4 regions of the Shewanella sp. 10N.286.52.C2 genome follow, and region 1 is predicted to be linked to each of the others. Evidence: predicted binding sites of a transcription regulator. Region 1 holds the regulator's gene; each other region holds the start of a gene.
What was found. Region 1 encodes LexA, which represses DNA repair genes until DNA is damaged. Its sites were predicted from a motif close to TACTGTATNNNNATACAGTA; they were not measured.
Positions count from the first base shown of each region.

Region 2: a site for LexA is predicted at 1,673-1,692, ahead of BCU94_RS16160 (DNA topoisomerase III). Genes of this name have one in related genera too.
Region 3: a site for LexA is predicted at 1,703-1,722, ahead of dinB (DNA polymerase IV). Genes of this name have one in related genera too.
Region 4: a site for LexA is predicted at 1,801-1,820, ahead of BCU94_RS14855 (S24 family peptidase). Genes of this name have one in related genera too.

Region 1 covers NZ_MCTV01000088.1:8,767-12,378, forward strand. The annotation lists gene coxB (cytochrome c oxidase subunit II) at 1-501, opposite strand, end outside; gene BCU94_RS19430 (SulA-like leucine-rich domain-containing protein) at 932-1,438, opposite strand; gene lexA (transcriptional repressor LexA) at 1,435-2,052, opposite strand; gene plsB (glycerol-3-phosphate 1-O-acyltransferase PlsB) at 2,431-3,612, shown strand, end outside.
Region 2 covers NZ_MCTV01000047.1:30,983-34,594, forward strand. The annotation lists gene BCU94_RS16155 (hypothetical protein) at 1-1,310, opposite strand, end outside; gene BCU94_RS16160 (DNA topoisomerase III) at 1,714-3,612, shown strand, end outside.
Region 3 covers NZ_MCTV01000068.1:21,998-25,609, forward strand. The annotation lists gene BCU94_RS17930 (methyl-accepting chemotaxis protein) at 1-1,477, opposite strand, end outside; gene dinB (DNA polymerase IV) at 1,760-2,836, shown strand; gene BCU94_RS17940 (aminoacyl-histidine dipeptidase) at 2,930-3,612, opposite strand, start outside.
Region 4 covers NZ_MCTV01000039.1:232,378-235,989, reverse strand. The annotation lists gene BCU94_RS14860 (Y-family DNA polymerase) at 77-1,333, opposite strand; gene BCU94_RS14855 (S24 family peptidase) at 1,374-1,781, opposite strand; gene BCU94_RS14850 (hypothetical protein) at 2,190-2,594, shown strand; gene BCU94_RS14845 (RecX family transcriptional regulator) at 2,761-3,573, shown strand; gene BCU94_RS14840 (DUF6435 family protein) at 3,608-3,612, opposite strand, start outside.

The DNA of each region.
Region 1 (3,612 bases):
CGGCTTATCGACCTCTAAAAGATAGGTGTCGGTTTTATCTGCGGTGCCAGTAATTTGGTCTGCTGGGGTAGATAATAAACTGAAAAACTCGACATCTTCATTGAAATAGCTGTAATGCCATTTCCATTGAGAGCCCGTCACTTTGACTGTCAGTTCAGCATCGCTGGGATCTTCCATAGCAATCAGCGTTTTTGTTGCTGGGATTGCCATGCCAATTAGGATTAGAAATGGCAATACTGTCCAAGCTATTTCAACCTTGGTACTGTCATGAAAGTCGGCTGCAACTGCACCCTTAGATTTTCTGTGATAGATCATGGAATAAATCATGATCCCAAAGACCACGACACCAATGGCGCAACAGATATACAAAATAATCATATGCAGGTCGTAAACCTGGCCACTGATCTCTGTTACACCTTGAGTCATGTTTAAGGGCATCTCTGCCGCTGTGAGTGGGGTTGCAAGCAACGCCACCATTAATCCGTACAACAATCGCTTCACAAGACTACTCCTCTGCTAATTGCGAATTGCAATTACAAAGAAAAGCCACACAGTAATACTCTGCTCTATGCAAACTTTTCATACCCGAAAAAGTTTGATCATTTCAAAGTACACGGTGGCTTTGAGCTTGAAAACTCAATTATGTTATTACGTTACGGTGCCACACTTGTACCTAATACTGAACTTATCAATTATATTTGACGCTTTACATTCAAGGCTTTCTATACCGCACGGTACCAGCTCAATCTTTTAATAGCGTTTGTATCTTTTTGACATTTATTCTCGGCAGTACGATAAATTGTTACTACCTTGTTAACTACATTACTTGGAGATTAAATATTGATCAAGATCACTTTATCATCTAATTTGCTGAAAAAAGTGCAAAAAAAAGCCCCTCAGCGTAGTGAAGGGCTTTTTTAGTCATATTTTACTAGTGAAACGAGGTAAGGTTTACCCGAGTCGGTACTGCTAAAGTTTGCGTTAATGGGTCGCCTTCAGGTAAGTGAGTATTTACATCTTCAATGATAATCCCTTGGGCTAAGGCATTTTTGGCAACCAATTGAATGCGGCGATTGTCGCGGGCATCTAATGGTGGTGTCCAAGTAATTACTGCACTTGAAGTACCGTTAGTGAGCGCTTTTTCCATCGCCCACAGGGTTTCGACTTCATCTTTGGTGTGAACTAACAATACTCTGTCCATACGAACATTGGCATTAGCAAGAATTTGCTTATAACCGATATGCGGCGGATTAATCAGTACAATCCAACGGCCTTGCTGACTTAAAATGGCTAACTGACTGCATAATTGAGTCAATTCAGTTAAGCCTTGGTTTTGGGTGCGCTTGGTTTCAATCCCTTGTTTAGTGGGTAAGGGATCAGATGCCATATCTACCCATAATCCAGGGTGACGCGGTGCATTGCCTATTAATGTGTTCATAACCAACCTCCATTACGAATAACGCCAACAGCAAGCCCTTCAATCGTTAGGTTTTGGCAACTTAAATCAACTTTAATCGGCTCATATTCTGCATTTTCAGCATGTAAATAAATAATATTGCCTTTCTTTTCAAATCTTTTCACGGTTACATCGTCTTCAAGACGTGCCACTACAACTTGACCATTGGTGGCAGTTTGCATTTTATGCACTGCTAATAAGTCGCCCTCTAAAATACCAATGTCTTTCATACTGTCGCCTCGAACGCGTAGTAAGAAATTAGCATTGGGCTTAAACATTTCTGGGTCAACTTGGAAATACTGTTCAACATGCTCTTGAGCAAGGATAGGTTCACCTGCAGCAACTTGGCCGATAAGTGGTAAGCCTGCTTCAACTTCCTCCTCCACCTGCACCATGCGGATCCCGCGAGAGGTACCAGGAATAATTTCAATACAGCCTTTTTTTGCCAGTGCTTTTAAGTGTTCTTCAGCGGCATTGGCGCTTTTGAAGCCTAATCGAGTTGCAATTTCTGCACGAGTTGGCGGCATACCTGTTTCGGCGATATTACATTTAATTAGCTCTAATATTTCAGCTTGGCGTGGCGTTAAAGGTCTCATATTGATTCCTGTTTTTTTATACAGTGACTGTCATTATATACAGTATCGGTGGTCGCGCAAGTATTAACCAAATTAATTTAACTATTATCATCTAATTCTTGTTGGCTATATATGGGGGCACGGTTAAGTATCTGTAATTTAATTATTTAGTTAATGAAGGTAAGTCAGCTTTTTAAACCGATGAAATTGGCTATTTCTCACATCGTTTGTTTAAACAGTATATTTATACAGTAGTGTTGATTGAAAATAGGTTGGTTGTTATTCGGATATGGCTATTTTTACTGAACAAATATTCTCTGTATAGACCCTTGTTAGTGAAACTGAACCATTATCTGGTATTCTATGGCCAATTAATTGATGTTGAATATGCGAACACTCATGTTAAAACCTGACTCAATCATAGCAAAATCATTACGTTGGATTCAAAAACTGATGGTGCACACGGTTGTTGTGCCTGAAGATCCCTTTGCCGATCTGAACTTAGACCCAGATAAACCAGTGGTCTATGTGATGAAGACAGAATCACTCAGTGATATTGCGGCATTAAATGAAGTGACCGCCAAATATGGCTTACCGAGCCCTTATGAGCGACTAGACGTTGATGGCTTAAATACCCCTAGAATTGTGTGTATTGAAGGTCGTAAGCCTCTATTTGGCAAGCGTTTAAGTGGCGAAAAATTTGTTGATAACTTCACCAGCTTATTAGCCTTACATAAAAAAAATGATCAACTTGATATTCAATTGGTGCCAGTGAGTCTGTATTGGGGACGTATCCCTGGTAAAGAAGATGACACCATGACCGCAGCCGTATTTGAGCGTGAAAACCCGACCTGGTTACGTAAATGGTTGATGATTTTGTTCTTAGGTCGCCATAGCTTTATTCAATTCTCAAATGCTATGTCGCTACGTTATATGGCTGATGAACACGGCACTGATGTCAGTATTGCGCATAAACTTATCCGTGTGGCGCGAGTGCACTTTAGACGCCAACGTAAAGTGATGACAGGCCCACAACTGCCAAATCGTCAGGCAATGTTCAACTCATTATTAAAGTCTGATGCCATTGCTCAAGCGATAAAAGAAGAAGCGCTTAATAAAAAAATTCCTGAAGACAAAGCCCGCGAAAAAGCGATTCAGTATTTAGATGAAATTGCAGCGGATTACTCAGACAGCTTAGTGCGTATTGCTGAGCGCTTTCTTACTTGGTTGTGGAATAAGTTATACAGCGGTATTAGCATTAAAAGCGCTGAAAAAGTGCGTAAGCTGCATCATGATGGTCATGAAATTGTCTATGTGCCTTGCCATCGTAGCCACATGGATTACCTACTGCTGTCGTATATTTTGTATTACCAAGGCATGGTGCCGCCGCATATTGCCGCCGGTATTAATTTAAACTTTTGGCCAGCAGGCCCTATGTTCCGCCGTGGTGGTGCTTTCTTTATTCGTCGTAGCTTTAACGGTAATAAACTTTATACCGCAGTGTTTCGTGAGTATTTAGATCAGTTATTTGCTAAAGGCTATTCGGTTGAATACTTCACCGAAGGTGGTCGTTCTCGTACC
Region 2 (3,612 bases), on a different contig from region 1:
GTATAGCTAATACGACCATCTACACCACCGGCTAATACTTCACCTTCAACATAAGGTAATGCATGGGTAATGATATAGGTTACTTCACCGTTTTCACCAGCAATAGGCGCTGTTTTTGCTCGAGCAACATGACCTTCATCGCGACCAGGAAGCATCGCTTCGCCGTTTCTCATCACAGTTGCCCAACCATTAGGGCTAGCGTCAGTGAGTGCGTTAATGTCAACAACTTTACCTTCACTGTCAGTGGCTTTAGTTGTTACTTCGATGGTCGCTTTATCTTCGCTACGAACAACAGATATAATTTCAAAGTTATAACGGTTTAATGCTTCATCACGATTTGCACCGTTTTCATGTTCATGTTGGAACGAATTGTGACAGGTTGCACAATCAAGATCGGTAAAGTTACTGTGATTAACAGCTAAATCTTTATCTGCATCTTGTAAATTAGCATGACAGGTTGCACAGCCATTGAGAGATGCTGTAAATACCACATCGTCAACGTGACAAGTTGAACAACGGTATTTATCCATTGAATAACTATCACTTAATTTAGCATGGCCAGAAGCCTGTATCACACCATCATCGTCATATTTATAACCATGACCCAGCATTGCCATGGTGTTTTCAGCCCAGCCGCCATCTTTTTGTTCAGTTTGAGTGTGACAAACTAGACATGCTTCAACAATAATAACTTCTTGGTCATTGTCGATTGCATGGTGATGTTGATGCCAACCCCAAGTTGCGTTGCCAGTAGCATCTTCAAATTCACCGTGACAGGCGACACATTTAGCATCGTCAGTGGTGCTAACTTGTGCATAAGAATCGTTTTTGGTAAACATCACGCGTTTAGTACGTGGCATACCATTTTCGCCATTACCTGGTCGAATATAGCCAGTACCAATTGATTCAGATGTCGCAGCTTCATGTGGCATAGAAAGGTTATAAATACCCTCACCAGCGTGAGTTAGCGTACCCGGTGCGTTATCATCACCCGCAACCCAAGTCACATCAACAGTGTCAGCAAGTAAACCTGCTTCATTTTTGATGGTTGACATTAACTGGACTTTATCTAAATCTTCTACTGGAACCCCATCTTGGTTCTCCACCGAAAATTCAACATTCACGACACCCTCGGCATATTGCCATTCCATGACTTTTGCTACTGCTGATGTGGTCACTACTGGTGGCACCCAAGGTGCACCTGGCTCGCCAGGTAGGCCATCGTTTCCATCTTTACCATCATTACAAGCACTCATCCCCAGTGCAGTAGCCACAAGTAAAGCAACACGACATTTGCTCATTAATTTCATCTCATACTCCAAAATGTTTTTCTTACCTCTTAATGGGTAATTGGAGGGTAATGTAAAGATTGCTTGGCAACTGTTGACTAGGTCACAAACTAGGGTTATTACTAGTTTAATTGTTTATATTCAGTGATTTGAATATATATCGCCTAGCGGGTAATTCTGAAATTAAACTTAATATCCCGATGTGTTTTTGCATTAAGATCACAATTTAAAGTAAATTTGTATTAATTGTTTTTGGTTAAATTTAGCGCCTTATAAGCGTGGTTTTTAATGCTTTGGCCTAGTGTTTTGAGTAGCAGCTCATCATTCTAAGAAACCTGCCATTGCATTAACAGTTGCACTTATTTTTGCTATTCGCTAAATTACACTGTAATTTCATACAGTGTTTTAAAAGTCTAATAAATCTATGATGCTCTATATTGCTGAAAAACCCAGTCTAGGCCGTGCTATTGCCGATGTATTACCAAAGCCTCATAAAAAAGGTGATGGTTTTATCATGAGCGCCAATGGGGATTGCGTGTCTTGGTGTATAGGGCATTTGTTAGAGCAAGCAGAACCTGATGTCTATGATCCCGCTTTTAAATCATGGCAATTAGCCCATTTACCCATAGTTCCGAGTAAATGGCAGTTAAAACCTAAAACTAATACCCGCTCACAGTTGAGCATCTTAAAAAAGCTCATCAAACAAGCATCGAGTTTAGTTAATGCTGGCGATCCTGATAGAGAAGGGCAGCTGCTGGTGGATGAAGTCATTTCCTATGCAGGTGTAAAGGCCGACAAGATTGCTCAAACCCAGCGTTTACTTATTAGCGATCTTAACCCTTCGGCGGTAAAACGCGCCTTAGGGCAATTGCGCACTAATAAAGAGTTTGTCCCCTTATCTACCTCAGCCTTAGCCCGCAGCCGCGCAGATTGGCTATATGGCATGAATATGACCCGCGCTTATACCATTCAAGGCAAAAAAGTAGGTTATCAGGGAGTATTGTCTGTTGGTCGCGTGCAAACCCCGGTACTGGGGTTAGTGGTAAGGCGAGATGAAGACATTGCCAATTTTCAGCCCAAAGCTTTTTATGAAGTATTGGCGCATTTACTGACCGATAACCAAGAAGGCTTTTCGGCTAAGTGGAAACCCAGTGAAGCATGTCAGCCATATATGGATGAAGAGGGGCGAGTGCTCGCCAAAGGCTTAGCAGAAAATGTGGTGGGGCGGATAACTAACAAGCCAGCTGAAGTGACCAAACTTGAATCAAAAAATAAGCGTCAGAACCCCCCATTGCCTTATAGTTTATCCAGCCTGCAAATCGATGCCGCCAAACGTTTTGGCATGAGCGCTAAAGAGGTGCTTGATACCTGTCAGAGTCTATATGAAAGGCATAAATTAATTACGTATCCGCGCTCAGATAGTCGCTATTTACCTGCTGAGCAACATGGCCTTGCCCCCCAAGTTATTCGCGCAGTATTAAGTAATGATGCCGGTTTAACCGCTAAAGCAGATAAACCTAATGCCAAGCTTAAGTCCAAAGCCTGGAATGACAGTAAAGTTGATGCTCACCACGCGATAATTCCCACTGAAAAAACCACTAATTTGGCAAACTTATCAGCCAAAGAGTCGCAGTTATATTCTCATATTGCACGGCAGTATTTAGCCCAGTTTTACCCCGCCTATATTTATGATGAAACCCAAGTTGAAGTGACCATTGCGGGTGGCTTATTCACCACTAAAGCTAAGCAAGAACTGTCATTAGGTTGGAAATGTTTATTTGCGAAAATGCAGGGTAAAGATAATGCAGATGGCAGTGATGATGAAAATTTAGCGACTTTGCCGCCACTGAAAAAAGGTCAACAACTCCATTGTGAGCGTGGCGAATTGCTTGAAAAAACCACTCAAGCGCCAAAACATTTTACAGATGCGACCCTGCTTGGCGCCATGACGGGTATCAATCGCTATGTCACTAACCCTGAAGTGAAGAAGATCCTAAAAGACACCGATGGCTTGGGCACCGAGGCAACCCGAGCAGGCATTATTGAATTACTGTTTAATCGCGGTTACTTATTAAGGCAGGGTAAATCAATCATTGCCACCCCAGTTGGCGTTGGCTTGATCCATTCATTACCAGAAACAGCCACCACACCGGATATGACTGCGCTGTGGGAAAGTAGCCTTGATGCCATAAGTCAAAAGCAGCTTAGGTATGATGCCTTTATGGAGCCATTGTTAGCGCAATTACAGCAACTGATTGAGCAAGCTTCAAATCAATTACCTACAGCTCTTGAGGGGATTAAAGGGCCTGGCTATAAAAAACGC
Region 3 (3,612 bases), on a different contig from region 1:
TTGCAGCTTCAATCGAGGCATTAAGCGCTAACAGGTTGGTTTGCTCTGCAATACTCCCAATCACATCAACAATGCTTTGAATACTGCTGGTTTCATTATTCATGTGCTCGACATTACCAGCAGTTTGATGGATTTCAGCAGCTAAACCTTGGATACCCACTTGGGTTAAGTTAATGGTCTTCAGTGATTGCTCGCCAGTAATATTAGCCTCATTAGTATGCTTGGCTGCGGTTTCGGTATTCTCAACCACAGTGACAGCGGTATTTGATAGCTCTTCAATGGCGGTCACAATTTGGGTTGTTTCATTGGTATGGGCTGTCAAAATTTGTTCGCTGTTTTGGCTATAGTGCTGCAGCTTATCAATACCGGTAGATAATTTAATTGTCGATTTATTGATGGCTAACAACATGGTTTGTAGTTGTGAAATAAAGGCGTTAATTCCGAGGGAAATTTTTCCGATATCGTCATCATTTTTGACTTCCAAACGACGGGTTAAATCACCATTACCTTGAGATAAGCCAGTGACTAAGTCACGTAGTTCATTAATCGGTTGATAGAGCTTATTCAGTAGTATTAATAACGCCACAACAGATAAGCCAAGTACCAATAATATGATGCCGCTGAGTTTTATTGTGGCATTAACAAGCGGTGCGAAAGCTGTTGCTTCATCGAGGGTGACAATCACATACCATTGGTTGTTATCAATTAAAGGGATTTTTTGACTAGCAATAATCGTGCTAACGTCATTTATATCACTGAGCGCCCATGAGCTATCCTGACCGAGAATACTTTGATAGATCTCGCTTAGTTGGCTATTGCTGCTGATATTGTCTTTTTGATTAGTTAAGGCTGAATTAGAGGCTAACACTAAGCCATTTTTATCAATAATAAAGCCAGTGGCACCTTCAATATCTGCTAATGCTTGTAGTTGCAGTTGCAAGTAGTCAAAACGTAAATCCGCCATGATGATCCCGCCATCAATTGGGTGCATAACCCCGACCATAGGTATACCGTCTGTACGGGTAAAAAACACTTCGCTGAGGGACAAGGTATTTTTTTGTTTGCCGTTTTGGTACCAAGGACGAGTGCGGGGATCATATTTATCGACTACACCGACGCCATCAGGAAAAGACTCTGAAGCAATAGAGGCAAAGGATTGGCCATCATCAAACCCCATAATGACTTTAGAGACGCCACCTAATTTGGCTGTGTATTGAGTCATGGCGACATGGCCGGCATCCACATTGTTATGACGGTATAGACTCGCGAGTTCAGTTACCGCGGAAGTGGTGCGATTAAATGAGTTTTCTATTTCACTGACTTTGGTTTTTATTTGGTGGTGGATGTCGGTTGTCAGCTTGTCTGTTATTTGTTGTTTTAATAATTGGTGAGTGACCAGCCCGCTAATGATCAAGGCGAAAGCTAATAGAATTGTTAACGCAAATAGTAAACTCGCTTTAAAGCCAAACTTGTTCATAACTCACCTAATTGTATTATTATTTTTGTTTGATTGTACCTGCTTATAAATCAAAATATACCCTAAGATCATAAAAAAGTTAGTGATTTGTATCATGCAATGTTGATTTTGTTTTTGTGTCGTCTGATGTTTAGTGTTCTTGCTGTTATTTATTTGTATTGCAAATTAGCGCTATTTTGTAATTTGAAGCTTTCAACGCGACTTGTGATAAAGGTTTAATTTGAACACTGTTTTTATATACAGTATCATGATGTCATTCAGTGACTTCTTTATGAAAACGCCATGCGTAAAATTATCCACATTGATATGGATTGCTATTATGCCGCAGTTGAAATGCGTGATTTTCCACAATTGCGTGGTAAACCTATTGCTGTAGGTGGGCGCAGCGATCGCCGTGGTGTTATCAGTACCTGTAGTTATGAGGCGCGTAAATATGGCGTTCGTTCTGCTATGTCGAGTTATCAGGCATTAAAACTCTGCCCAGATTTGATATTGGTGCCAGGCAGGATGGAGGTTTACAAAGCGGTTTCGCTGCAAATCCGTGAAATATTCCATCGTTATACAGAATTAGTTGAGCCGTTATCATTGGACGAGGCGTATCTTGATGTTACTGATTGTGATGCATGTAAAGGTAGCGCCACCTTAATTGCTGAGCAGATCAGAGCTGAAATCTTTACGGTAACCGGGCTTACCGCTTCCGCGGGAGTCGCACCGATTAAGTTTTTAGCTAAAATAGCTTCTGACTTAAATAAGCCTAATGGTCAATATGTGATCACGCCTGCTGAGATCCCTTCGTTTATAAAATCATTATCCTTAAGTAAAATCCCTGGGGTGGGAAAAGTAACCTCGGCTAAGCTTGCAGCGCTCGGGCTTGAAACCTGTGAAGACGTGCAGCGCTACCCGAGTGACAAGCTCATCAGCGGTTTTGGTAAATTTGGCCGCGTGTTAATTGAGCGCACTCAAGGTATCGATACACGTCAAATAAGCCCAAATCGTATCAGAAAGTCGGTTGGGGTTGAGACCACCTTAGCCCAAGATATTTTTACTATAGAGCAATGCAGCAATGTCATGCCGCAGTTAATCCAAGAGCTTATTAGCCGGGTGCATCGCAGTGCTAAAGACCGGCAAATTCATAAACAGGTAGTAAAACTTAAATTTAACGATTTCAAGCAAACTACCATTGAGCATCGCAGTGATGAAATGTCGCTTAACTTATTCCAGACATTGTTAACTCAAGCACTAGAGCGGGCCAATGGCCGAGGTATAAGATTAATCGGTGTCAGTGTTGGTTTAGCTGATAATAGCCAGCCAGAAGTGGTTACAGATGATAATAGCGAGCAATTAGATTTGCAGTTCTAGTGATTATCGCTAGAAACAAAAAGGCTGCCTTTTCTTATATCAAGAATAGAGCAGCCTTTTTATTAAGCGCGTAATTTAATAGAGAGTTAAAGCTCAGCCTTTTGCTGGAATACGCTCTAGTACCGCAAGCAGTAGTTCCCAATATTGGCCAACAGTGGTGATGTTCACCATTTCGTCAGGGCTATGTGGGAAACGAATGGTTGGGCCAATAGAGACCATATCCATGGTTGGGTATGGTTCTTTAAATAGTCCACATTCAAGACCGGCATGGATAACCATAATCGTCGGGTCTTTCTTATAAATATCATTATACGTTTCACGGACAATGGCCATCACTGGTGAGCTATTATCAGGCTTCCAACCAGGGTAAGCGCCTGATAGATCAATGCTAGCACCTGAAAGGTTTGCTAATGCCGTTAATTGCGTTTCAATTTGCACTCGGCCTGAGTCAATCAATGAGCGGATAAGACATAGCACTTCAACAGATTCGTTGTCAGTGTTAATCACTCCGACGTTAAGCGATGTTTCAGTCACACCTTCAACTTCATCGCTCATACGCATTACGCCGTTAGGGCAGGCGTGCAGTAAATCGATTAAGGTATTTTGCGCATCTTCACTCATGACTTTTGCTGGAGCGTCAATGGCTGCAAGTGTTAGCAACATGTCAGGGTCAGCAATTGCCAGCTCTTCACGAACAATCGCTTGATATTGAGCAATGGCTTGCTCAAGCTTGGCTTTATTTTCGCTTGGCAGCATAAAGTTGATGCTAGCTTCAC
Region 4 (3,612 bases), on a different contig from region 1:
GCTAATTTAAAGCCACAACTAAACCTGAACCAAGTCAGAATAAAAACCAGCACACGCAAATCAATTTATCACCAATTTAGCCACAGTGGATTTGCGGAATATCTTGCCAACAGCTGGTGTATTGCGGGGTTAATAGCTCACGGCGCATATGCCATTTACCTCCAATACCTTGGGCGGCGACAAATATTGCATCACTACCGTAGCGTTGATTTAACTTATCAAAAACCTGCATCAAGGCAGGATCTTTTACTGGGGCAAACAAGTCTGTTTGCAAATGTTTGACCGGTGATAAATCTAACAATCCAATCCCGATTTTATAGTAGCGAGTATTGGGGTTATAAAGCTTACGGGCAATTTCTGCTGCGTAACTGATGATTTCACGGTTGTCATTAGTTGGATATGCACAGCGGTAATGATATTTAAAGCCATTAGGCTGTTCATCATAAGGGGAGTTACTGGCAAAGATCAGTATGGTGCTAGCCACAGAGCCTTGCTTTCTGGCTTTGGCTGCCGCGATACCAGCATGCTTACTGAGCGCCTGTAATAATGAGTCTATATCGCTAATACGTTCACCGACACTACGAGTTGAAAAGATCTGCTGTTTATCTGCTCTGGCGCTATCCCAGCCTTTACAAGCCTCGCCATTGAGCTCTCTGACTGTACGCTCGATTTCAATACTAAATTGGCTACGAGCAATGCCTGGTTGTAATTTAGCCAGATCCAGTGCGGTGGTGATCCCCATGGCATGTAATTTGTTACCGATCCGCGAACCGATCCCCCACACATCGGTGACTTTCATTGTCGCTAAAATGGCATTTCTTTGCTCAATGGATTGGATATAACATACCCCGTTATAGCCCTGGAGCTTTTTAGCGGCATGATTGGCCACTTTGGCAAGGGTTAAGGTGGCAGCAATACCGACACACACAGGTAAACGGGTTTCTTTCCATACCGCGCGGCGGATCATAGCGGCATGGCTTAATAAACACGGGATCGCAGGGTAACAATGTTTAAATGACAGAAATGACTCATCAATAGAGTAAATATGTTGCTCAGGTGCAAAGCGGCCAATCACTTCCATCATAGAGTGAGACAAAGAGGCATAAAGCTCATAATTGGAGGAAAGCGCAATCACGCCTGCTTTTTCACAAAAATCGCGCACTTCAAAGTAAGGACCAAATTTACCCACTCCTAATGCTTTTGCCTGGCGGTTAGCCGCCACAATGCAACCATCGTTATTGGACAGCACCACGATAGGACGGCCACGCCACTCTGGGCGAAACACTTGCTCGGCGCTGCAATAAAAAGAGTTGGCATCAACGAGTGCATACATAATTTAACTGTCCGTTAGTCGTTAGTTTAATCCGCTAACATTAGTTATTAACTAATATAGGGCTTTGGCGATGACAACGGATTGAACGGATCACCACGCCTTCAACACTGAAGTTGTCATACTCTTGTATCGTAACACTCTGGTGAAGATCATTTGCCGATAATAATAATCGCCGCTTGATATCAATGAGCTTACAGACAAAGTTGCCGTTATAGTTTGCCACTATCACATCATGGTTTTCGACACTGACATGGCGATCCACAATGAGAATATCCTTATCAAAAATGCCGATTTTCTCCATAGAGTCGCCGCTAGCTTGGCCAATAAAAGTGGCACTGGGATGTTCAATCAATAGCTCATCTAAACTTAATGGCAGTTGCCGATATTCAGCAGCAGGACTTTCAAAACCAGTAATACCGGCACAAGCAAAAATAGGAATAACCTTCATAACAATCGACACCCAACAGTACTGTATGTTTATACAGTATTATAGCTGTCCCCGTAAAATTGGCAATAAATTCCGTAAGGTTGTCGAATAAGCGTGCGAATTGTTGGTTATTTAATCTGTTATGGGTCATTGAGGGAATGCTTTGCTGAGTGAGCTGAACTAAACAGCATTGCTAAGTACTAAATTATGAGCAAGGTAAGCGTGAGTGTTTAAGATTGAGTGGCGACTATTATCGAGCTGCTGTCGAACCATTAGCCGAAAATAACCTAATAAGCATTCTTTAAGGAAAAACGTTAAAAGTTAATTGTTTGTTCAGCTTACGTTTAGCTTACGTAGGTAAAATAGAGGCAAGTTTAAAGCTTATTATCAGTATCAGAATTCAGTTGTTCATCAACGGGAGTAAACATAATGAAAAAAGTATTTATCATTTCAATGTTAGCAATATTATCTTTTGGCGCGAGCGCTAGCCCATCGACTCAAAAGCCCGTTGTCATTCAAATTCAGGATTCATTCACGCAAATCAATAGTGCTTTAAGCTGCTCAATTATATATGCCCACACTCCGATGACTTCACAGGCCGATTATTATAAAGGAGTGGTCTACGAACGCTATTCAGATCTTGTTGAACAACTCGTGTTATCAGGCCAGTCAGAAGAGGGCGCAAGACAAACAGCGATTGAAAAAATTGTCATGCAAACACAAACCATTGAACAACAAATCAATGATACTAAAAGCGGTGGAAAAACAGAGTTAAAACAACTGCTGCAACAAACGGCTAAAAAGAATGATTGTGTCCACTACGCAAATAATTAAGATGTACGGTCATAATTAAGATGTACAGGCATAGTTAATATTCATAAAGCGATTAATATTTACCACGAATAAAGCAGACATTTTACCGTGGCAAGAACTTCTAGTTCTGAACAGAGTAGTGGTCTGCTAAACTGCCTTTGTCATTTCTAATCAATTAAAATTTTTTATGCAAAGTAAGCCACTTCGTCAAGCCAAAACAATCGAGAATGTTTTCAACAGTGCCTATTGGCACCTTGGTCAGCAAGATTTTACTATCAATGAAATTCGCACCAAGCTTGAGCGTAAAACCGATAACCAGCAATGGATTGACACTGTTCTCGCTAGACTCATTGAAAGTGGCTATTTGAAAAATGATTTTGATTTTGCCGTTCGCTATTGCGAACTGGCCTTTAGTCATGAGACGGGTAAAGGCGCTATCAAACGTAAATTACAATTAAGAGGCGTATCAGTTGCTGAAATTGATACCGCAATTGAACAAGTCATGCATGAGCAAAATGTCGATTCATTTGAAATGGCGACAGCACGATTGCAAAACAAATTTGAACACTTTCATGGCACTAATAAAGAAAAAGTTTATTCACAGATGACCACCAAAGGGTTTTCTCGCGCTGAAATTGATTACGCACTATCACAACACCCTCAAGTTGACACCCTGCGCAGTAAATTAGCCATAAAAGCAGACAAGGCTGACCTGAAGTCTGAAATTATCAAGTTGTATAATAAAGGCAAAGGCAAAACGCTGATCTTGCAAGAATTAAAACAGCGGCTTCTTGATGTCAGTGATTTCGAAGAGCTGATATACCAACTAAGCCTAACAGAAGAGTTAGACTTTTATCTCAGTTGTAAAAGTCAGCTGGCTAAAAAGCGTTATGACTTATCCGACTATAAAGAAAAGTCCAAAGCCTATGCTTACTTATCTCGAAAAGGCTTTGATAGTGATGAAATAAAAGAGGCCATGACTTTAGATGATGATGCATAGCTTCTGTCTATTTAAACTATTTGGAGTTTTAAAGCTACT